One region of the Streptomyces mauvecolor genome, then DNA from elsewhere that is predicted to be linked to it. Evidence: riboswitches for the same ligand, from Rfam matches in the RefSeq annotation. Region 1 holds a riboswitch; each other region holds the start of a gene.
The links. A riboswitch is a leader RNA that binds a small molecule or an ion and turns the genes downstream of it on or off. The one in region 1 is predicted to bind cobalamin.
Positions count from the first base shown of each region.

Region 2: another riboswitch for cobalamin. It lies ahead of ABD346_RS26620 (ribonucleoside-diphosphate reductase subunit alpha); the one in region 1 lies ahead of ABD346_RS03435 (CbtB domain-containing protein).
Region 3: another riboswitch for cobalamin. It lies ahead of ABD346_RS29370 (ABC transporter substrate-binding protein); the one in region 1 lies ahead of ABD346_RS03435 (CbtB domain-containing protein).
Region 4: another riboswitch for cobalamin. It lies ahead of ABD346_RS07110 (cobalamin biosynthesis protein); the one in region 1 lies ahead of ABD346_RS03435 (CbtB domain-containing protein).

Region 1 covers NZ_BAAASQ010000004.1:68,975-74,273, reverse strand. Annotated here, with positions in the region: gene ABD346_RS03445 ((2Fe-2S)-binding protein) at 1-404, opposite strand, end outside; gene ABD346_RS03440 (CbtA family protein) at 401-1,267, opposite strand; gene ABD346_RS03435 (CbtB domain-containing protein) at 1,295-1,510, opposite strand; cobalamin riboswitch at 1,551-1,691, opposite strand; gene ABD346_RS03430 (hypothetical protein) at 1,799-2,008, opposite strand; gene ABD346_RS03425 (LLM class F420-dependent oxidoreductase) at 2,153-3,118, shown strand; gene ABD346_RS03420 (aminoglycoside phosphotransferase family protein) at 3,180-4,076, shown strand; gene ABD346_RS03415 (M20 metallopeptidase family protein) at 4,370-5,299, shown strand, end outside.
Region 2 covers NZ_BAAASQ010000021.1:268,465-273,763, forward strand. Annotated here, with positions in the region: gene ABD346_RS26605 (tetratricopeptide repeat protein) at 1-234, shown strand, start outside; gene def (peptide deformylase) at 293-925, shown strand; gene ABD346_RS26615 (ribonucleotide-diphosphate reductase subunit beta) at 1,019-2,035, opposite strand; gene ABD346_RS26620 (ribonucleoside-diphosphate reductase subunit alpha) at 2,035-4,410, opposite strand; cobalamin riboswitch at 4,538-4,666, opposite strand; partial or broken gene ABD346_RS26625 (Uma2 family endonuclease) at 4,782-5,299, shown strand, end outside.
Region 3 covers NZ_BAAASQ010000023.1:395,494-400,792, forward strand. Annotated here, with positions in the region: gene ABD346_RS29345 (PLP-dependent cysteine synthase family protein) at 1-41, opposite strand, end outside; gene ABD346_RS29350 (MoaD/ThiS family protein) at 43-375, opposite strand; gene ABD346_RS29355 (putative leader peptide) at 497-625, opposite strand; gene ABD346_RS29360 (ABC transporter ATP-binding protein) at 703-1,497, opposite strand; gene ABD346_RS29365 (FecCD family ABC transporter permease) at 1,494-2,522, opposite strand; gene ABD346_RS29370 (ABC transporter substrate-binding protein) at 2,528-3,508, opposite strand; cobalamin riboswitch at 3,547-3,671, opposite strand; gene ABD346_RS29375 (M67 family metallopeptidase) at 3,708-4,130, opposite strand; gene ABD346_RS29380 (amino acid permease) at 4,216-5,299, opposite strand, start outside.
Region 4 covers NZ_BAAASQ010000007.1:58,456-63,754, forward strand. Annotated here, with positions in the region: gene ABD346_RS07100 (inorganic phosphate transporter) at 1-792, shown strand, start outside; gene ABD346_RS07105 (hypothetical protein) at 824-1,045, shown strand; cobalamin riboswitch at 1,147-1,285, shown strand; gene ABD346_RS07110 (cobalamin biosynthesis protein) at 1,384-2,340, shown strand; gene ABD346_RS07115 (cobyric acid synthase) at 2,322-3,866, shown strand; gene ABD346_RS07120 (putative cobaltochelatase) at 3,919-5,299, shown strand, end outside.

The DNA of each region.
Region 1 (5,299 bases):
GTGAGTTCCTCGGGCGGAACGGAGCCGGCGCTCACCGCGGTGCCGGGAACGGACAGGGGGATGGGGCCGCCGAGGACCGGCTGCCAGTGGACGTCGGGGAGGCCGAAGGTGAGAAGGCGTCCGTGCAGCACGAACGCGGCAAGGGCGGGCGACAGCAGCCTGGCGGCCAGGCCGAGATGCGTCACCGAAGCGGCCACCCGCACCTCGACGGCGTCGAGCGGCTGCCCGCCGGCCGCCGCCAGCCGGCCCCGTACGGCCGACACGCGATCTTCGATGAGCCGTCGGGACATCGGGACCCACGGCTCCGCCGGCCGGGCGTCGGGGGCATGGGTGTGCAGGGCGAAGAACGGCCCGAGCGCGGTGATCTCGCAGATCACCGCGCCCGGCGTCGGAGTGAACGTCATGCAGGGAGGGGAGCCGGGCCCTGCGCGGGGGCTTCGGCGGATTCCCGGCGGGGTTCGAGAAGCCGTTCGGCCAAGGGGCCGAAGAACAGCCCGATGGCGGCCCACAGGAGGAGCTGCGCGGCGACGGAGAAGAAGCGGAAGGAGAACAGCACGTCGGCAGGGAAACCGGGGTAGACGATCGTGCCCTTGGCATCGGTCAGGGGCAGCGGAGTCTCGGTGGCCTGGTTGCCGAAGTTCTCCTTGTTGTAGGCCAGATGCCCGAGTGAGGGCAGGACCAGCATCACGATCCCGATCGCGACGACGAACACCGCACCGCCGATGAGCGTCGCGTTCCAGTTGCCGTAGCGGGCCTGGAGGCGCTTGCCGAGCCAGACCGCCGCCACCAGGAAGGCGATCGAGCACACCACCATGATGAGGTAGAGGCCGCTGCGCTGCCCGATGGTCTCCTCGTGACCGATCGCCGGAGGATTGGCCGGGTACTTGAGGAACGGCACCAGGTACATCGCGAGGAACCCGCCACCGGCCACCACCAGCGCCAGCGTACGGGCGCGCAGGGCGCCGGTCCGGCCCAGGCAGACCGTGTAGGCGACGGCGAAGAGCGCGCCCATGGCCATGCCGAAGAAGATCATGCCGACGCCGAGGCCGACATCGGCCTGAATGGTGCGGCTGAACAGGTCCGGGTCGGCCGCCTCGGCGGGCAGACCGGCGGCCTTGTCGAGCGCTGCCTGGGCGGCGTCGCGCCCGCTCTCGTAGTCGATGGCTTTCGCGATCTGCGGCTCGGCGAAGATCCGTCCGAAGACGAACGCGAGCAGCCCTGCCACTGCGCCGACGAGAACGCCGCGCAGTATCAGCTTTTTTTCCATGTCGAGTTGTCCGTACTTCCGTGTGGGTCAGTGGCAGGGGAAGCCGAGGAAGTGACGCCCGTCGTGGACGAACTCGTGGATGTGCATGTCGTTGCCGAAGACCGAGACGGCCCCCTGGTCGACGCCGATGAAGTAGTAGGCGGCCAGTGCGAGGATCGCGGTGCCGACCAGCCACAGCACCGACTTCGAAACCGGCAGGACGATCGGCGTGGAAGCCGGGCGGGATGTGGAAACGCTGCTCAAGGCGAGGCCCTCCTTCTCGGGATCTTGCGTCCCATGGATGAAACGGGGCGAAGCAACGGATAAGTGTCTGACTCACCGGCCACCCTCGCGGGTGGTCGACTCACAGTGGCGCGACCGTGCTGGAATCTCACCAGCTTCCTTATCTCATCACTACACGTGGAGCATAGGGCTGCCTTCTCGAACGGGTCAATCAAGCCGTTGCCAAGTCCTGGCGGGCTCCCCTCACGACCCTGCCCGTCCATCGTGTCAGCGCCGGCCCGGCCGCGCGATCCGGACGGCTGCGCACCGTCACAGGGGCGGCGCCACCTCGCTCGACGGTGCAGGTTGGGCGGGGTGGGGCGGCGGTTCGGAAGGGAGGTCCGGCTCCGTGTACCCGCGCCGTTCACGCAGGCGGTCCTCGATCGGTTCGGGGGCGCCGAGGAGGCGCTCCTCGTACCGGCCGAGGGCCAGCAGCACCCCAAGGAGCAGCGGCGGGATGAGAACGGCCACTATGACCATGACGACTCCTCGAAGCGGACGGTCTGCGGACCGCGTAGCCCCTGTCGCACACCGGAAGCGTTTCGGCAACCGGTGCGGTCGGGAACCCGCACACGGACAGCGGGCCGATGTTTTCCATCGGCGCAGCACGGTTAGTCGTGAAATATGGTGCAAATCGGCTACACAATGATGACTGAGCAGACGGGTCCGCGCGAACTCGTGGCGGATCTGGTCGCGGCGGAGCGAGCCGGGTTCGACTTCTCCGTCACCTCCGACCACTTCTCCCCGTGGCTGGAGAGCCAGGGGCACGCGCCGTACGCGTGGAGCGTGCTCGGCGCGGCCGCTCAGGCCACCACCCGCATCCCGCTGATGACGTACGTGACCTGCCCGACGCTGCGCTACCACCCCACCGTCGTGGCGCAGAAGGCGGCGACGATGCAGATCCTGTCCGAAGGCAGGTTCCGGCTCGGACTCGGCTCCGGCGAGAACCTCAACGAGCATGTGGTGGGCGCCGGTTGGCCCGCCCCGGAGGTCCGCCTCGACATGCTCGAAGAGGCCGTCGAGATCATCCGCGCTCTCTTCGAGGGCGGCAATGTCAACCGTCAGAGCGCGCACTTCGGCGTCGCGAACGCCCGGCTGTGGGACCTCCCCGACGAGCTGCCGCCGATCGGCGTCGCCGTCTCGGGCGAGCGGTCCTGCGCCCTGGCCGGCCGGGCCGCCGACCTGGTCATCGCCACTGAGGCCGAGCCGGAACTGCTCGACTCCTTCGACCGGCACGGCGGCACCGGCAAGCCGCGGGTGGGTCAGCTGCCCGTCTGCTACGACCCCGACCGGGAGGCGGCTGTCGCCCGCGCCCACGACCAGTTCCGCTGGTTCGCCGGGGGCTGGCCGGTGAACTCGGAGCTGCCGGGGCCCTCGGGTTTCGAGGCGGCGACGCGGTTCGTGACCGGGGAGGACGTGGCGCGGTCCATTCCGTGCGGCGACGACGTGGACGCGTTCGTCGACGCCGTACGCCCCTACGCCGAAGCCGGCTTCACCGAAATCGCCCTCGTCCAGATCGGCGGCCCCCAGCAACTCCCGTTCATCGACTGGGCCGAGAAGGAACTGCTGCCCGCGCTGCGCGAGTTGTGAGTGGCGGATCCGATGGCTCAACCATCCCGCGGAACGACGTCGGGATGGTTGAGTGGGGATCATGGACAGCATCGAGATCGATCACACCCTGGTGCGCTCCTTGGTGCGTGAGCAGCATCCGGACCTCGCGGAGCTGGAACTGAGGGAGGTGGCCGGGGGCTGGGACAACCAACTGTGGCGGCTCGGAGGGGAGTTGGCCGTGCGCATGCCGCGCACGGAGCGCGCTCCCTGCCTCCTGCGCAAAGAGCACCAGTGGCTGCCGGTCCTCGCACCGCGTCTTCCGCTGCCCGTCCCGACACCGCTGCGGATCGGTGAGCCCTCCGCGCGCTTCCCACGGCCCTGGACCATCGCATCCTGGGTGCCCGGCGAACCGGCGGACCGAGCCCCCGTCAGCGACGCCCGCGCAGCCGACACCTTGGCGGGTTTCCTCAAGGCGCTCCATACGGAGGCGCCTGTCGACGCGCCGGTCGGTCGGGATCGCGGAGTCCCCCTGGAGACACTCACGGACGGCTTCGCAGAAGGCCTTGAGGAAGTCGCCTCCGGAGGTGATGTCGAGGGGCTCCAGGACGTCCGGGACATCTGGGACGAGGCGCTCGCGGCCCCCGACTGGGAGGGGCCGCCCCTGTGGGTGCACGGCGACCTCCACCCGGCCAATGTCGTCGTCTCCCACGGGACGCTCTCCGGCGTGATCGACTTCGGCGACATGTGCGCGGGCGACCCGGCGGTCGATCTCGCGGCCGCGTGGGTACTTCTTCCCGCGGGCGCGGCCTCACGGTTCTTCGACGCGTACGGAAGCGTGGACGCGGCGATGATCCGGCGCGCGCGCGGGTTGGCCGCCGCGAAGAGCCTCTTCCTCATCCTCATGGGCCGGGCCGGCGTCCGAGGCCTGCCGGGCGGCAAGCCGACCTGGGGACCCGCCGGCCGGGCGGCACTCGACCGCGTGGTGGCACCGGTCTAGGCGGCGGAGTCCCGCGGTTTCGAGCAGGCCGGGTGGGGCTGGCCCCACCTCGAAGTGGTGGCTCGCCCCATGGGCAAAGGTGCCCGTCCGCGGCGACCGTGTCGTAACACGTTTACCGCACAGGTCTACCGCTCATCGGGCGGCGAGACGGCAATCACAGAGAGCCGGCTTCGCCGTCCGATGCCGTGGAAGACCGGGTGAAGGATTACGAAGGGGGAATCGTGAAGCAGCCCAAGGAGCATGCTCTCGCGCGCCGTACGGTGCTGGCCGTCGGGGCGGGAGCCGCCGCGGGAATGGTGTGGGGTACCGCGGGGAGAGCTGCCGCCGACGGGTTCGGGGGGTCGGTGGAGCAGCGGGCGGTGGACGCCGAAGTGGCCCGCCTGGAGCGCGGGTTGATCGAGCTGCGGCGGGACATCCACCGGCACCCCGAGATGCCGGGTCAGGAGCAGCGCACGGCTGCCGTGGTGGCGGGAGAGCTGCGAGCGGCCCGCCTTGAGGTCACCACGGGGGTGGGCGGCAACGGCGTTGTCGGCGTGCTGAGGGGCTCGCGGCCCGGCCGGACGGTCGCGTATCGGGCGGACATGGACGCGGTGCCGCCCAAGGACATCGTCGGGGGCGGTCCGGCGGCGGCCCATCTGTGCGGGCACGACATCCACACCACGGTGGCCATCGGTGTCGCGAAGGTCCTGGTGCGGGTGCGGCGGCAACTGAGCGGAACGGTGGTGTTCCTCTTCCAGCCCGCCGAGGAGGCCCTGACCGGGGCTCGCGCGGTGATCGACGAGGGCGTGCTGGAGCGCACCCGCGCCGAGGAGATCCACGCGCTGCACTGCGGGCCGTTCCCCGTCGGCCAGTTCGCTGTCACCTCCGGCTTCGGGCTGCCGGGCCAGGACAGGGGGGAAGTGACCCTCACCGGGCCGGGCGCGCCCGATGCGGCGCGACGACTGGCTGCCGAGATCGGCGCGCTCGCCACGGTGGCACCGCCGCAGACACCTGCCGACATCGAGCGGATGATCGCCGACGCACGGATACCCAACGGGCCGCTGGCCCGGTTCGTGGCCCTGCGGGCCGGGGCACAGGAGACCAAGGTCGGCGTGTCCTACCGCTGCTGGCCGCAGGAGCGGTACACGGAGGTACGCGAGAACATCCGCCGCCTGGCCTCCTCGTACCCGGGGGCGGAGGTGGCCTTCCCCGCCGACCCGTTCCCCGCCATGGTCTGCCCGGAG
Region 2 (5,299 bases), on a different contig from region 1:
TCCGAGTCCCAGATGCCCAGCGACGAGGGCGACGGCGAGCACCTCGACCCGCACGACCACAGCGAGCCCGGCCACCCGGGACCGCTCGGCCACCGCACCTCCGGCGACCTGTGGGTCCCGGAACGCGAATGCGGCATCGCGGCCCCCGCGGGGTTGGTCCGCGGCCTCCTCGACGGCTGGGTGGCCGACAACCCGGACAGCCGGGAGTGGCGGGATCTAGAAGAAGTCTGCTGAGCCTGGCCTTAGGCTGTATGGGATCGGAATCGGGTTTTCAGGAAGGCTTACGGCGGACATGGCGCAGCAGGAGACGGACCAGCAGGTCGAGAACGACGGGTTCGTCGTGGACACGGAGGACTGCGAGGCGCGCGAGCTGGCCTACCGCGAGCGCGGCACCGCCCGCCCGATCACGGTGGTCGGCAACCCCGTGCTCCACAAGGAGTGCAAGGACGTCACCGAGTTCGACGGCGAGCTCGCCAAGCTCGTCGACGACATGTTCGCCAGCCAGAAGGCGGCCGAGGGCGTGGGCCTGGCCGCCAACCAGATCGGTGTGGACCTGAAGGTCTTCGTCTACGACTGCATGGACGACGAGGGCGTCCGGCACGTCGGCGTCGTCTGCAACCCGGTCCTCGAAGAGCTGCCGTCCGAGCTGCGTGTCCTGGACGAGTCCAACGAGGGCTGCCTGTCCGTGCCGACCGCGTACGCCGAACTCGCCCGCCCCGACTACGCGGTGGTCACCGGCCAGGACGCCGAGGGCAACCCGGTCAGGGTGCGCGGCACCGGCTACTTCGCGCGCTGCCTCCAGCACGAGACGGACCACCTGTACGGGTACCTGTACATCGACCGGCTCTCCAAGCGGGACCGCAAGGACGCGCTGAAGCAGATGGCGGAGGGCACGGCCCGCTACGAGACCGTGCCCAACAACTGACGTTCCCCGTAAGGCAGTTGGCGCAAGACCGTAAGGCGTGAGGCTCCGCTCCCCCCGTGGCAGCGGCGCCCCACGCCTTACGTATGTGGGGGACTAGAAGTCCTCGTCGAAGCCCACCGAGCCCTCGACCGCCACCTGGTAGGCGGACGGGCGGCGCTCGAAGAAGTTCGTCAGCTCCTGGACGCCCTGGAGCTCCATGAACGAGAACGGGTTCGACGAGCCGTACACCGCCGGGAAGCCGAGCCGGGTCAGGCGCTGGTCGGCGACGCACTCCAGGTACTCGCGCATCGACTCGGTGTTCATGCCCGGCAGGCCGTCACCGCACAGGTCGCGGCCGAACTGGAGCTCCGCCTCGACCGCTTCCTTGATCATGTCGGTGACCTGCTCCTGAAGCAGATCGTCGAAGAGGTCCGGCTCCTCCTTGCGGACGGTGTCCACGACCTCGAAGGCGAAGTTCATGTGCATCGTCTCGTCGCGGAACACCCAGTTGGTGCCGGTCGCGAGGCCGTGCAGCAGACCCCGGCTGCGGAACCAGTAGACGTACGCGAAGGCACCGTAGAAGAACAGGCCCTCGATGCACGCCGCGAAGCAGATCAGGTTCAGCAGGAAACGACGGCGGTCGGCCTTCGTCTCCAGGCGCTCGATCTTCTCGACCGAGTCCATCCACTTGAAGCAGAACTGCGCCTTCTCGCGGATCGAGGGGATCTCCTCGACCGCGTCGAACGCGGCCGCACGGTCCTCCGGGTCGGGGAGGTAGGTGTCGAGCAGCGTCAGATAGAACTGGACGTGCACGGCCTCTTCGAAGAGCTGACGGCTCAAGTAGAGCCGCGCCTCGGGGGAGTTGATGTGCTTGTAGAGCGTCAGCACCAGGTTGTTGGAGACGATCGAGTCACCCGTCGCGAAGAACGCGACCAGGCGGCCGATCATGTGCTGCTCGCCCGGCGTCAGCTTCGCGAGGTCGGCGACGTCGGAGTGGAGGTCGACCTCCTCGACGGTCCAGGTGTTCTTGATCGCGTCCCGGTAGCGCTCGTAGAAGTCCGGGTAGCGCATGGGGCGGAGAGTCAGCTCGAAGCCCGGGTCGAGCAGGTTCTTGTCTTGGGTGGTGCTCATTACTGGCAGGCCTCGCAGGACTCGGGGTTTTCGAGCGAGCAGGCGATCGCGTCGGCGTCGGGGGCCGCCTGCTGGACGGGGATGGTGGGGGTGGCCTGGGCGGCGCGGGCGATGCGGGTCGCCGGGCGCGAGCGCAGGTAGTACGTCGTCTTCAGGCCCTGCTTCCAGGCGTACGCGTACATCGACGACAGCTTGCCGATGGTGGGCGTCTCCAGGAACAGGTTCAGGGACTGCGACTGGTCGAGGAACGGGGTGCGGGCGGCGGCCATGTCGATCAGGCCGCGCTGCGGGATCTCCCACGCCGTGCGGTACAGGGCGCGCACGTCGGCGGGGATCCAGTTGAAGTCCTGCACCGAGCCGCTCGCCTCGCGCAGCGCCTCGCGGGACTGCGCGTCCCACACGCCGAGCTTCTTGAGCTCCTCCACCAAGTAGCCGTTGACCTGGAGGAATTCACCGCTCAGCGTCTCGCGCTTGAAGAGGTTGGAGACCTGCGGCTCGATGCACTCGTACACGCCCGCGATGGACGCGATGGTCGCGGTCGGGGCGATCGCGAGGAGCAGCGAGTTGCGCATGCCGACCTTGGCGATACGTTCCCGCAGGGCCGCCCAGCGCTCCGGCCAGGTCAGCTCGACGTCGTAGTGGTCGGGGTGCAGCACGCCGCGCGCGGTGCGGGTCTTGTCCCAGGCGGGCAGCGGGCCCGACCGCTCGGCGAGGTCGGTGGAGGCCTCGTACGCGGTCAGCATGATCCGCTCGGAGAGCTGGGTGGAGAGGGCCTTGGCCTCGGGGGAGTCGAAGGGCAGGCGCAGCTTGAAGAAGACGTCCTGGAGGCCCATCGCGCCCAGGCCCACTGGGCGCCACTTGGCGTTGGAGCGGCCGGCCTGCTCGGTCGGGTAGAAGTTGATGTCGACGACCCGGTCGAGGAAGGTCACGGCGGTGCGGACGGTCGCGTCGAGGCGCTCCCAGTCGATGCCGTCGCCCACGACGAAGGCGCCCAGGTTGACCGAGCCGAGGTTGCAGACCGCCGTCTCGCCGTCGTCCGTGACCTCCAGGATCTCGGTGCACAGGTTGGAGGAGTGGACCGTGTGGCCGGGCTCGGCCGTCTGGTTGGCGGTGCGGTTGGAGGCGTCCTTGAACGTCATCCACCCGTTGCCGGTCTGCGCGAGGGTGCGCATCATGCGGCCGTACAGGTCGCGGGCCGGCATGGTCTTCTGGGCGAGCCCGGCGGCCTCGGCCTTGCGGTAGGCGGCGTCGAACTCCTCGCCCCACAGGTCGACGAGCTCGGGCACGTCGGCCGGCGAGAACAGCGACCACTGGCCGTCGGCGTCGACCCGGCGCATGAACTCGTCGGGGATCCAGTGCGCGAGGTTCAGGTTGTGCGTACGCCGCTGGTCCTCACCGGTGTTGTCGCGCAGCTCCAGGAACTCCTCGATGTCGGAGTGCCAGGTCTCCAGGTACACCGCGGCCGCGCCCTTGCGCCGGCCGCCCTGGTTGACCGCGGCCACCGACGCGTCGAGGGTCTTCAGGAACGGGACGATGCCGTTGGAGTGGCCGTTGGTGCCCCGGATCAGCGAACCGCGGCCACGGATGCGGGAGTACGAGAGGCCGATGCCGCCCGCGTGCTTCGAGAGGCGTGCCACCTGGTGGTAGCGGTCGTAGATCGAGTCGAGCTCGTCCAGCGGCGAGTCGAGCAGGTAGCAGGACGACATCTGGGGGTGCCGGGTGCCGGAGTTGAAGAGCGTCGGGGAGGACGGCAGGTAGTCCAGGCGGCTCATCAGGCCGTACAGGGACGCCACTTCGTCCAGGGCGCGGACCGACTCGTCCTCGGCGAGGCCGGACGCCACGCGCAGCATGAAGTGCTGGGGGGTCTCGACGACCTTGCGGGTGATCGGGTGGCGCAGCAGGTAGCGGGAGTAGAGGGTGCGCAGGCCGAAGTAGCCGAAGCGGTCGTCGGCGCCGTCGGCGAGGGCGGCGTCCACCAGCGCGTCGAGGCGGGCGGCGTGGGCGTCGACGAACTCGGCGGTGCGGTCGGCGATCAGGCCCTCGCGGTGGCCGACGGCGACCGAGGCGGAGAACGAGACCGCGCCCTGGGTCGCGGCCTCTTCGGCGATGGTGATGGTCAGGAGGCGGGCGGCGAGGCGGGAGTACGCCGGGTCCTCGGAGATGAGCCCCGCGGCCGCCTCGGTGGCCAGCTCGCGCAGCTCGGCCTCGTCGGAACGGGCGTTGCGGCCCCGCAGCGCGGCGGCGGCGACCCGGCCGGGGTCGGTGTCCGCGAGGTCGGCGGTGAGATCGGTCAGGGTCCGCAGCAACGCGGTCCCCGGGGCATCCGCCAGCTCTTCGGTGATCGCTGAAGCGGGATCCGCAGGGGCGATGGTCACGTGGGGGGCACTCCCTCGCTCGGCACGGGGCCCTTCGGAGGGAGGCGTCGGCGCGCGTCGGGGCAGCCCGAGCGCGTCGTCCACCGGCCCAACCGCGAGGCCCGGACGTCTGGCATCCGGTTCGGTCGACCCGGACGCGCCATCGGCAGGTCATCGGACTCGACCGGCACAAAGACGTACAGGTCATACCGTTGCGGGACAGTTCCGGATTCGAACCGGATTCCCCTGCGGCGACAGCGAGGACGAGCATACATGTGGGGGGCTCCGGATGCGGCAGCCCCCACATGTTGTGTCAGCCGCGATGTGGCGCTCCTGTGACGTACCTCTCCGCTATCGTCGGAGACAGCACCGTCGAGGAAGGTGAGCGAGGCATGACCGTGATGGCCGACCGCCCCCACATGCTGCCCGACGAATTCGAGGCTCTGGCGCGCATAGCAGCCCGCGAGAGGGAGGGAACGCGGCTCGAATTCATCAACGGGGTCATCAGGAGCAAGGCCATCCCGGACGGCGATCACAACCGGATCATTCAGTGGCTGCTCAAGGTCTGCATGCAGGCTCGGCCTGACGACCTCTTCCTGCACCCGGGACAGGGGATCAAGGCGGAGGAATACCGGACGGGGCGCGCCATCCCCGATGCGGTGCTGGCTCATCCGGATGCCTTCGTCGGGCAGGGCGATTGGGTCGACCCGGACCCCATTCTCATGGTGGTCGAGGTGACCTCGTGGGACTCGGACACTCACCGGCGGGACCACGTCGAGAAGCCTCAGGCCTATGCGGAGACGGGCATTCCCGTATACCTGCTGATCGACCGGGCCAAGTGCGAGATCTCCGTCTACAGCGAGCCCGAAGGCCGCCGGTACGCGAACGTGCGCACGCTGCCCTTCGGCGT
Region 3 (5,299 bases), on a different contig from region 1:
GGGGTGTTGCCGACCGCGGCGAGAGCGGAGTCGTAGCGCATGTCAGACAGCTCCCGCCCGTCGCCCGGCCACCACCCCGGCCGGACGCGGCTGCGCCGCGACAGATCCTCCGGCGACGGCGGGCAGGATCGTGACGTTGTCGCCGTCGGCCAGCTTGGTGTTGATGCCGTCGAGGAAGCGGACGTCCTCGTCGTTGAGGTACACGTTCACGAAGCGGCGCAGGCTGTCGCCGTCGACAATGCGCTCGCGGATGCCGGTGTGCCGGGCGTCGAGGTCGTTGAACAGGTCGGCGAGGGTGGCACCGCTGCCTTCGACGGCCTTGGCGCCGTCGGTGTAGGTGCGGAGGATGGTCGGGATGCGGACCTCGATGGCCATGGCGTGGGCTCCTGATCTGAAAGGGAGAGGCAGGTGGGCGCGGGTCGGGCTCGGGTCCGCGCGCCGCACGCCGTCGGGCGTGCGGTGGTGCGTTCGGTGCGTTGCCGCGGGGCGCGCGGCGTCAGACGGCGGCTGCGCGGGCCGTACAGATCGCGCTGGCGAGACGGCACAGGTCGACGTGCAGCCGCGCCACGAGCAGCAGGGCGGGGCCGCTGCTCGGCGTCTTGTCGCTCACGTCGTTCGAAACCATGGGGTCATCGTATAGATTCCCGGTCCGCTTCCCGGAATGTGATCTCGCATCCTGGACGGATTCCGCTCAGGATGCGGTCAGGGTGTGGTCCTTGGCCTTGCGGGCGGCAGGTAGACGACGGTGGGTGCGCCGGTGACCGGGTGGACGCCGACCTCGGCGTTCACTCCGTACACCTCCTTCAGGAGTTCCGCGGTGAGGACGTCGGCGGGCGGGCCCGCGGCGACGATGCGGCCGCCGGCCAGGACGCAGATGCGGTCGCAGTAGTACGCGGCGAGGTTCAGGTCGTGCAGGGCGAGCAGGCTGACCGTGCCCAACTCCCTTACCAGGGACAGCACTTCGAGCTGGTAGCGGATGTCCAGGTGGTTGGTCGGCTCGTCCAGGACGACGACGTCCGGCTGCTGCACGAGGGCCCGGGCGACCAGCGCGCGCTGGCGTTCGCCGCCGGAGAGGGAGGGGAAGGGGCGGGCGGCCAGGTCCGCGATGCCGACGCGGGCGAGGGCCTCACGCACAAGGGTGTCGTCGGCGGCGGTGTCGGCCTCCCAGAAGCGGTGGTGCGGAGAGCGGCCCATGGCGACGATCTCGCGGACGGTCAGCTCGATGCCGCCGGCGTCGGCGTCCTGCGGGACGGTGGCGATGCGGCGGGCGCGGGCCTTGGCCGGCATCGTGTGCAGGTCGGCGCCGTCGAGCAGGACGCGGCCGGTGGTGGGGCGCAGGGTCGCGTAGATACAGCGCAGCAGGGTCGTCTTGCCGCTGCCGTTGGGGCCGACCAGGGCGACGGTCTCGCCGTCGGTGGCGTCCAGGGTGATGCCGGAGAGCAGTTCGCGGCCCTGGGGTGTGGTGTACGCGAGCGACTCGGTGCGCAGGGTCGTCACGCGGGGCTGCCTTCCGCGCCGGCCCGGCGGCCGCGCAGCATCCAGAGGAAGAACGGGCCGCCGGTGAGGGCGGTGAGCACGCCGACGGGGATGTCCTGCGGGGCGGCGACGGTGCGGGCGGCGAGGTCGGCCAGGACGAGGAAGGCGGCGCCGCCGAGGGCCGCGACGGGGAGCAGGGTGCGGTGGGAGGCGCCCACCGCCATGCGGGCGGCGTGCGGAACCATCAGGCCGACGAAGCCGATGGCTCCGCTGTACGCGACGAGGACGCCGGTGAGCAGGGAGGCGAGCACGAACACTCCCGCCCGGAACCGGCCGGTGTCGAGGCCGAGCACGGTGGCGCCCTCCTCGCCGACGAGCAGCAGGTCCAGGGGGCGGGCCAGGGCGATCAGGACGAGGGTGCCGAGGGTGAGGGCCGTGGCGGGCAGGGCGAGCATGTCCCAGCGGGCGCCGCCGAGTCCGCCGAGCGTCCAGTGCAGGACTTCCTGTACGTGCTCGGCGCTGGCCGAGGTCACCAGGATCAGGCTGGTCAGCGCGGACAGGACGTACGAGACGGCGACCCCGGCGAGAACCAGGCGGCCGCCCGTCATGGAGCCGCCGCGCCCGGCCAGTGCGTACACGAGGACCAGGGCGGCGAGCGCCCCCGCGAAGGCGGCGGCGGGCAGGGCGACGGTGGTGGCCACCCCGGCCCCCACCCCGAGCACGATCACGGCGACGGCCCCGGCGGCGGCCCCGCTGGACACGCCGAGCAGAAAGGGGTCGGCGAGGGGGTTGCGTACGAGGGCCTGGAGCACGGTCCCGATGACGGCGAGCCCGGCCCCCGTGACGGCCCCGAGCACGACGCGGGGCAGCCGGACGTCGAGCACGATGGTCCGGTACGGTCCCGGCTCCGCCGAACCGGTGACGATCCCCAGCACCTCGTGGGCCGGTATCCGCACCGACCCGAGCGCGAGCCCGCCGACGACGCCGGCGGCCAGAACGGCTGCGAGCCCCCCGATCACAAGGGGGTACCGCCAACGCGGGGTCACCCCGCTCACTCCCCCGCCCCCGGGCGGAGCCGGCTCGCCAGCTTCGCCACCGCGTCCGGTGCTCTGACTCCCGTCACCATGTCCGACAGCGGCAGGACCGCGAAGCGGTTGTTCTTGACGGCCGGGACGGATGCCAGGGCCGGGTCGTCGCGCAGGCGCTGCTTCTTCGCTTCCACGCTCGTGCCGCCGTAGTCCAGGATCAGGATCGCCTCCGGCGCGCGGGCGACCACGTTTTCCCAGCTCGCGTCGCCGAAGGACGTGTCCTTGAGGTCGTCCGCGAAGACGTTGCGGCCGCCGGCCCGCGTCACGATGTCGTTGCCGATGCCCTTGCCGCCGACCGTGAACGCCGTCTTGTCCCCGCTGTCGTAGACGAAGACCGGGACGGGGGCCGCGCCCTTGCGGGCCGCCTGTGTCCGCGCGTTCGTGGCCTCCGCCGCCTTCACCCACGACTCCGCCCGCTCCGGCACGCCGAACGTCCGGCCCACCTCGCGGACTTCGTCGTACACCTCGTTCATCGTCGTCGCGGCGCCCTTGGGGCAGTTCTCCACGTTCAGGCGGGACTTGATGCCGCTCTTGGCCAGAGCCTCGCGGCCCCGGCCCTCGTTCGCCGCGAAGGCGGACGCGTAGCCGCCGTACACGTAGTCCGGATTGGCCGAGAGGAGCTTTTCGTAGGAGGGGTATTCCTTCGCCAGGACGGGGACCGAGCGGTATGCCTGCTCGTATTCCGGGAGGACCTTGTCGTCCAGGTAGGCCATGCCCACCAGGGACTTGGCGAGGCCCAGCTCCAGCATCACCTCCGTGGCGTGCTGGTTCATCGTCACGGCTCGCTTCGGCGGGGCGGTGAAGGCCGTCGTCACGCCGCAGTTGGTGACCGTGTAGGGGAAGCCGGGGGCCGAGCGGCCCTGGGCCTCGGGCCGCGCCTGTGTCGTGCAGGCGGCCAGTGGGAACAGCAGGGCGGCGGCCAGGGCCGCGCGGCGCCAGAGCATGGCTGAGCTCCTCCAAGGGGATTTCCACGTCCCCTGTCGTCGGGAGAAGGCGGCAGGTCAGTTCCTGGCTTCCGGCCCCGCGGGTTTCCACGGGGCCGGTCACAGTGGCGGGACCGTGCCGGATTCACACCGGCTTCCTGGGTCCTGCCGCCCGAATGTTCGAGATTGCGTATAGATGGTACGGGTCGACCCCTGAGGGTCAGTACGCCTCTACCACCTTCACGTCTTCCTCCGTGATCACGCCGTCCACGATCCGGTACGAGCGGAACTGGAACTCCCCCGCCCCGTCCGTGTCCGCCGTCGAGACCAGGACGTAGTGCGCGCCGGGCTCGTTCGCGTACGTCACGTCCGTGCGGGAGGGGTACGCCTCGGTCGCGGTGTGGGAGTGGTAGACGATCACCGGCTCCTCGTCGCGGTCGTCCATCTCGCGGTACAGCTTCAGCAGGTCCTGCGAGTCGAACTCGTAGAACGTGGGCGAGCGGGCCGCGTTCAGCATCGGGATGAAGCGCTCGGCGCGGCCGGTGCCCGCCGGGCCCGCGACCACACCGCACGCCTCGTCGGGGTGGTCGGCGCGGGCGTGCGCCACGAGCTGGTCGTACAGGGCCTGGGTGATGGTCAGCATGTCGGCAAGGATAAGCAGACGGGCCGGTCCGTATCGACAGTCGATACGTACCGGCCCGAATGGTGAGAACGCCCAGGTCAGAGCATTAGCTGCGCTTCTCGAACGCCTTGTTCTCGGGGTTCTTGGCCTTCAGGACCAGGTAGGAGACGCCCAGGATCAGGCCCCACAGCGGCGCGCAGTACAGGGAGACACGGGAGTCCTTGTCGATGCCCATCATCACGATGACCATGAAGATGAAGATCAGCGCGAACCAGCTGGTGTACGGGGCGCCGGGGGCGCGGAAGCTGGACTGCGGCAGGGCGCCGGTGTCCGACAGGCGGCGGTAGCGGATCTGGCAGACCAGGATCATGATCCAGGCCCACATGCCGGAGATGGTGGCGAAGGAGACCACGTAGTCGAAGGCCTTGCCGGGCGCCACGTAGTTGATCCACACGCCGACCAGCATGAGCGCCGCGGAGACCGTGGTGCCGACCAGCGGGGTGCCGCTCTTGGTGAGCTTGGTGAAGACCTTCGGGCCCTGGCCGTTGAGCGCGAGGTCGCGCAGCATGCGGCCGGTGGAGTACATGCCCGAGTTGCAGGAGGAGAGCGCCGCGGTGAGGACGACGAAGTTGACGATGGCGGCGCCGACGCCGAGGCCCATCTTCTCGAAGGCCGCGACGAAGGGGCTGACGCCCGGCTGGAACTCGTGCCACGGGACGACCGACAGGATCATGATCAGGGCGCCGATGTAGAAGACGGCGATGCGCCACGGCACGGTGTTGATGGCCTTGGGCAGGGTCTTCTCGGGGTCCTTGGACTCGCCCGCGGTCACACCGACCAGCTCGACGGCGAGGAAGGCGAACATGACGATCTGCAGGGTCATCAGCGTGCCGCCGATGCCCTTGGGGAAGAAGCCGTGGTCGTTCCACAGGTTGGCGACGGTGGCGGTGTCCGCGGCGTCGGAGAAGCCGACGGTCAGGATGCCGGCGCAGATCAGGATCATGCCGACGATGGCGGTCACCTTGACCATGGAGAACCAGAACTCCAGCTCACCGAAGAGCTTCACGGAGATGAGGTTCACGGCGTACAGGATGAGCGTGAAGACCAGCGCGTACAGCCATTGCGGGACGTTGCTGTGGGTCCAGAAGGCCATGTACTGGGCGGCCGCGGTGACTTCGGTGATGCCGGTG
Region 4 (5,299 bases), on a different contig from region 1:
CTCAACCGGAACACCGACGAGAAGGCCACCGCCAAGGGCTACCGCGCGGGCCAGATCGCCTCGGCCGGCCTCGTCTCGCTCGCCCACGGCACCAACGACGCCCAGAAGACGATGGGCATCATCACCCTCGCCCTGGTCACCGGCGGTGTGCTGCACCCGGGCGCGAACCCCCCGCTGTGGGTCATCGTCTCGGCCGGTCTGGCCATCGCGATGGGCACCTACCTCGGCGGCTGGCGCATCATCCGCACCATGGGCAAGGGCCTGACCGAGCTGCGCCCGCCGCAGGGCTTCGCCGCCCAGACCGGCGCCGCCACCGTCATCCTGGCCTCCTCGCACATCGGCTTCTCGCTCTCCACCACCCAGGTCTGCTCGGGCTCCGTCATGGGCGCGGGCATCGGCCGCAAGGGCGGCGTGGTCCGCTGGTCCACCGCCTCCCGGATGGCCGTCGCCTGGATTCTCACGCTGCCGGCCGCCGGACTCGTGGGCGCGGGTGCGGAGTTCCTCACCAAGCAGGGCACCTGGGGCATCGTCGCCGTCGCGATCCTCCTGGTCGCCGGTTCGGGCACCATCTGGAAGCTGTCGCGCCGCCAGCCGGTCGACCACCACAACGTCACCGCCGACGAGACCGGCGAGGCCTCCGCGGCCGAGCCCGCCGGTGTCGTCACCACCGCGATCGCCGCGGTCACCCCGCCGCCGACCGCGGCGGCCGCCGCGGCCATCGACCTCAAGGCCACGATCCAGGCCCCGGCCCCGGCGGCCCCTGCCGACCCGCCCACCCCGGCGACGGTCTGACCCGGTTCTCCGGCACAGCTAAGGAATCCTCATGCACATCGACTGGGCAGCTCTCGGCTCCGTCTTCGGCGTCAGCCTCGTGGTGACCGTCGGCCTGGTGGGCCTGTTCACCCTCGGCATCGTCGGCCTCACCAAGCACGAGGCCGCGGCATCCGGCACCGGCAATGTGGCGCTGGCCCGCACCGGCGCGTACGTCTGCTTCGCGGCCTGCGCGGCGGCCGTCGCGTACGGGATCTATCTGATCGTCGCCTGACCCACGGACATCACCCGAACCGCCCTCCGGCCCGCGCCGGAGGGCGGTTCCGTGTGGCGCCGCGCACTCTCTCGCGCCGCAGGTCAACGGCAAGTTGACGGGTGTTCTCGCAGCGTGGTGGACTGCACCGGCCAGCTACGGCGGCAGAAGAGGAAGCCGGTGCGAATCCGGCGCGGTCCCGCCACTGTCACCGGGGAGTGATCCCCGCGAGCCAGGAACTCTCACCGCCGGTCACGTCGAACCAGGGCGCGGACACCCTGAGTGAGGACATACCGCCATGCGCGCCTGCCCGTCGAGACATTCCGGCCCTTCCCGCGACGCCCTGACGGGCTGAGCGGATGCGGGCCGATCGCACCTTCGCCTACGGCGCCACGGCCGGACTCCTCGGCGACCTCCTGCTCGGCGATCCGCGCCGCGGCCATCCGGTCGCCGCGTTCGGACGCGCCGCCGGCGCCGTCGAACGCGTCCTGTGGCGCGACCACCGCGGCCGGGGCGCACTGCACACCCTGGTGTGCGCGGGCGGCGCCGCGGGCGCTGCCGTCCTCCTTTCCCGTGCCGTACGGGGCCGTCCCGCCGCATCCGTCGCGCTGACCGCCGCCGCCACCTGGACGGTGGTGGGCGGCACGTCGCTCGGCCGTGAGGCGCGGGCCATCGGCGGCGCGCTGGCCGCGGGCGACGTCGAGGTGGCCCGGGAACGCCTGCCGCACCTGTGCGGGCGCGACCCGCAGTCCCTGGACGCGGACGGCATCGCGCGGGCCGTCGTCGAGTCGGTCGCCGAGAACACCTCGGACGCGGTCGTCGGCGCCCTGGTGTGGGGCGCGCTCGCGGGCGTGCCGGGCCTGGTGGGCTTCCGGGCGGTCAACACGCTGGACGCGATGGTCGGGCACAAGTCGGCCAGATACCGCAGGTACGGCTGGGCCTCGGCGCGCCTGGACGACGTGGCGGGCTGGCCGGGCGCCCGCCTCACCGCGGTCCTCGCGGCGCTGGCGGGCCCGGACACCAGGGGCGCGGTACGGGCCTGGCGCGCCGATGCCGGCCGGCACCCGAGCCCCAACGCGGGCCCGGTCGAGGCCGCGTTCGCGGGGGCGCTGGGTGTACGGCTCGGGGGCACGCTCTCCTATGCCGGGCGCGTCGAGCACCGGCCGGTCCTCAATGGCTCGGGGCGGACCGTCGAGGTCGCGGACATCGAACGGGCGGTACGGCTCTCGCGCAGGGTGGGCTGGCTGACGCTGGCCGCCTCCGTCGCGACGAGGGCCGCTGTGAGGAAGGGACGTACATGGGTGGCGGGCTGCTGATCGCGGGCACGACCTCGGACGCGGGAAAGAGCGTCGTCACGGCCGGGATCTGCCGCTGGCTGGTGCGCCAGGGCGTCAAGGTCGCGCCCTTCAAGGGGCAGAACATGTCGCTGAACTCGTTCGTCACGCGCGAGGGCGCGGAGATCGGCCGGGCGCAGGCGATGCAGGCGCAGGCGGCGCGCGTGGAGCCGAACGCGCTCATGAACCCGGTGCTGCTCAAGCCGGGGAGCGACCGCTCCAGCCAGGTCGTCCTGATGGGCAAGCCGGTGGGCGAGATGAGTGCCCGCGGCTTCTTCGGGGGGTCCGGGGGGGCGTCCCCCGGGAAGGCTCTGCGCGGAGGGCGGCAACAGGCGCTGCTCGGCACCGTTCTGGAGTGCCTGGAGGAGCTTCGGGGCACATATGACGCCGTGATCTGCGAGGGGGCGGGCAGCCCGGCCGAGATCAATCTGCGGCGTACCGACATCGTCAACATGGGCATCGCGCGGGCCGCGCGGCTGCCCGTCGTCGTGGTCGGCGACATCGACCGGGGCGGCGTGTTCGCCTCGTTCTTCGGGACGACGGCACTGCTCGGCCCCGAGGACCAGGCGCTGGTCGCCGGATACATCGTCAACAAGTTCCGGGGCGATGTGACGCTCCTGGAGCCCGGCATCGAGATGCTGCGCGGCCTCACCGGGCGGCACACCTACGGGATCCTGCCCTACGCCCACGGCCTCGGCATCGACGAGGAGGACGGCCTCAGGGTGTCCCTGCGCGGGGCCGTGCGGGAGTCCGTGGTGGCGCCGCCGGTCGGCGAGGACGTGCTGCGGGTCGCAGTCTGTGCCGTCCCGCTGATGTCCAACTTCACCGATGTGGACGCGCTCGCGGCCGAGCCCGGCGTGGTCGTGCGGTTCGTCGACCGGCCCGAGGAGCTCACCGACGCCGACCTCGTGGTGGTGCCGGGCACGCGCGGCACGGTCCGCGCCCTGGAGTGGCTGCGCGAGCGCGGCTTGGCTGCGGAGCTGGCGCGCAGGGCCGCCGAGGGCCGCCCGGTGCTCGGCATCTGCGGCGGGTTCCAGCTGCTCGGCGAGCACATCGAGGACGAGGTCGAGTCGAAGGCGGGCTCGGTGGCGGGGCTCGGACTGCTGCCCGTACGGGTGCGGTTCGCCGCCGGCAAGACCCTGGCCCGGCCCGTCGGCGAGGCCCTCGGGGAGCCCGTCGAGGGGTACGAGATCCACCACGGCGTGGCCCAGGTGCTGGGCGGGGAGCCCTTCTTGGACGGATGCCGGGTGGGCGCGGTCTGGGGCACTCACTGGCACGGCTCCCTGGAGAGCGACGGATTCCGGCGCCGGTTCCTCGAACAGGTCGCCCGGGCCGCGGGCCGCCGGTTCGTGCCCGCGCCCGACACCTCGTTCGGCGCGCTGCGCGAGGAACAGCTCGACCGGCTCGGCGACCTGATCGAAGAACACGCGGACACCGACGCCCTGTTGAGGCTGATCGAGCAGGGCCCGCCCGCCGGGCTGCCCTTCATCCCGCCGGGGGCGCCGTGAACACCCCCGCGAGCCCGCGGCGTACAGCACTACTCGAAGGAGAGATCGGCACATGAGCACCCGGTATCCGTTCACCGCCGTCGTCGGCATGGACGACCTGCGCCTCGCGCTGCTCCTGAACGCGGTGAGCCCGGCCGTGGGCGGCGTGCTGGTGCGGGGCGAGAAGGGCACCGCGAAGAGCACCGCCGTACGCGCCCTCGCCGATCTGCTGCCCGAGGTGGCGGTCGTGGCGGGCTGCCGCTTCAGCTGCGACCCGGCCGCGCCCGACGCGCAGTGCCCGGACGGGCCGCACGAGAGCGGGCCCGGCACCGCCCGTGCGGCGCGGATGGTCGAGCTCCCGGTGGGTGCGTCCGAGGACCGTCTGGTGGGCGCCCTCGACATCGAGCGGGCGCTCGGCGAGGGCGTGAAGGCCTTCGAGCCGGGCCTGCTCGCGGACGCCCACCGCGGCATCCTGTACGTCGACGAGGTCAACCTCCTGCACGACCACCTCATCGACCTGCTCCTCGACGCCGCCGCCATGGGGTCCTCCTATGTCGAGCGCGAGGGCGTCTCCGTGCGGCACGCCGCACGGTTCCTGCTCGTCGGCACGATGAACCCCGAAGAGGGCGAGCTGCGGCCGCAGTTGCTCGACCGGTTCGGCCTGACCGTCGAGGTCGCGGCCTCGCGGGAGCCCGAGCAGCGCGTCGAGGTCGTGCGGCGCCGCCTGGCGTACGACGACGACCCGGCCGGTTTCGCCGCGCGCTGGGCCGAGGAGGAGGGCGCGCTGCGCGAGCGGATCGTGGCGGCGCGCGAGCTCCTTCCGTCTGTCGTGCTCGGGGATGCGGTGCTGCTCCAGATCGCCGCCACCTGCGCCGCGTTCGAGGTGGACGGCATGCGCGCCGACATCGTGATGGCGCGCACCGCCACCGCGCTCGCCGCGTGGGCGGGGCGCACCGAGGTGACGAGCGAGGACGTCCGCCAGGCCGCGCTGCTCGCCCTTCCGCACCGGCGCCGGCGCAACCCGTTCGACGCGCCGGGCCTCGACCAGGACAAGCTCGACGAGACGCTTGAGCAGTTCCAGGACGAGAACGAGGGCGACGACGATCCGGACCCGGGCCCCGACGGCCCGGGCGGTGGCGGCGGAGGCGGGGTGCCGCCGCAGGGCGACTCCCCGGAGAGCCCCGCCGGATCCCCCGAGTCGTCCGAATCCTCCGACACTGTGGAGCCGCCCGCCGCCCCCGCGCCGAGCGGCCCGGGCGAGCGGGCCGCGGTGAAGGCCGCCGAGCCGTTCCGTACGAAGATGCTGAGCGTGCCCGGGCTCGGCGAGGGCGCGGCGGGCCGGCGCTCGCGGGCCCGTACCGACCACGGCCGCACGACCGGGTCGCGGCGGCCCCAAGGGGCGCTCACCAAGCTGCACTTGACGGCGACCGTGCAGGCGGCGGCTCCGCATCAGC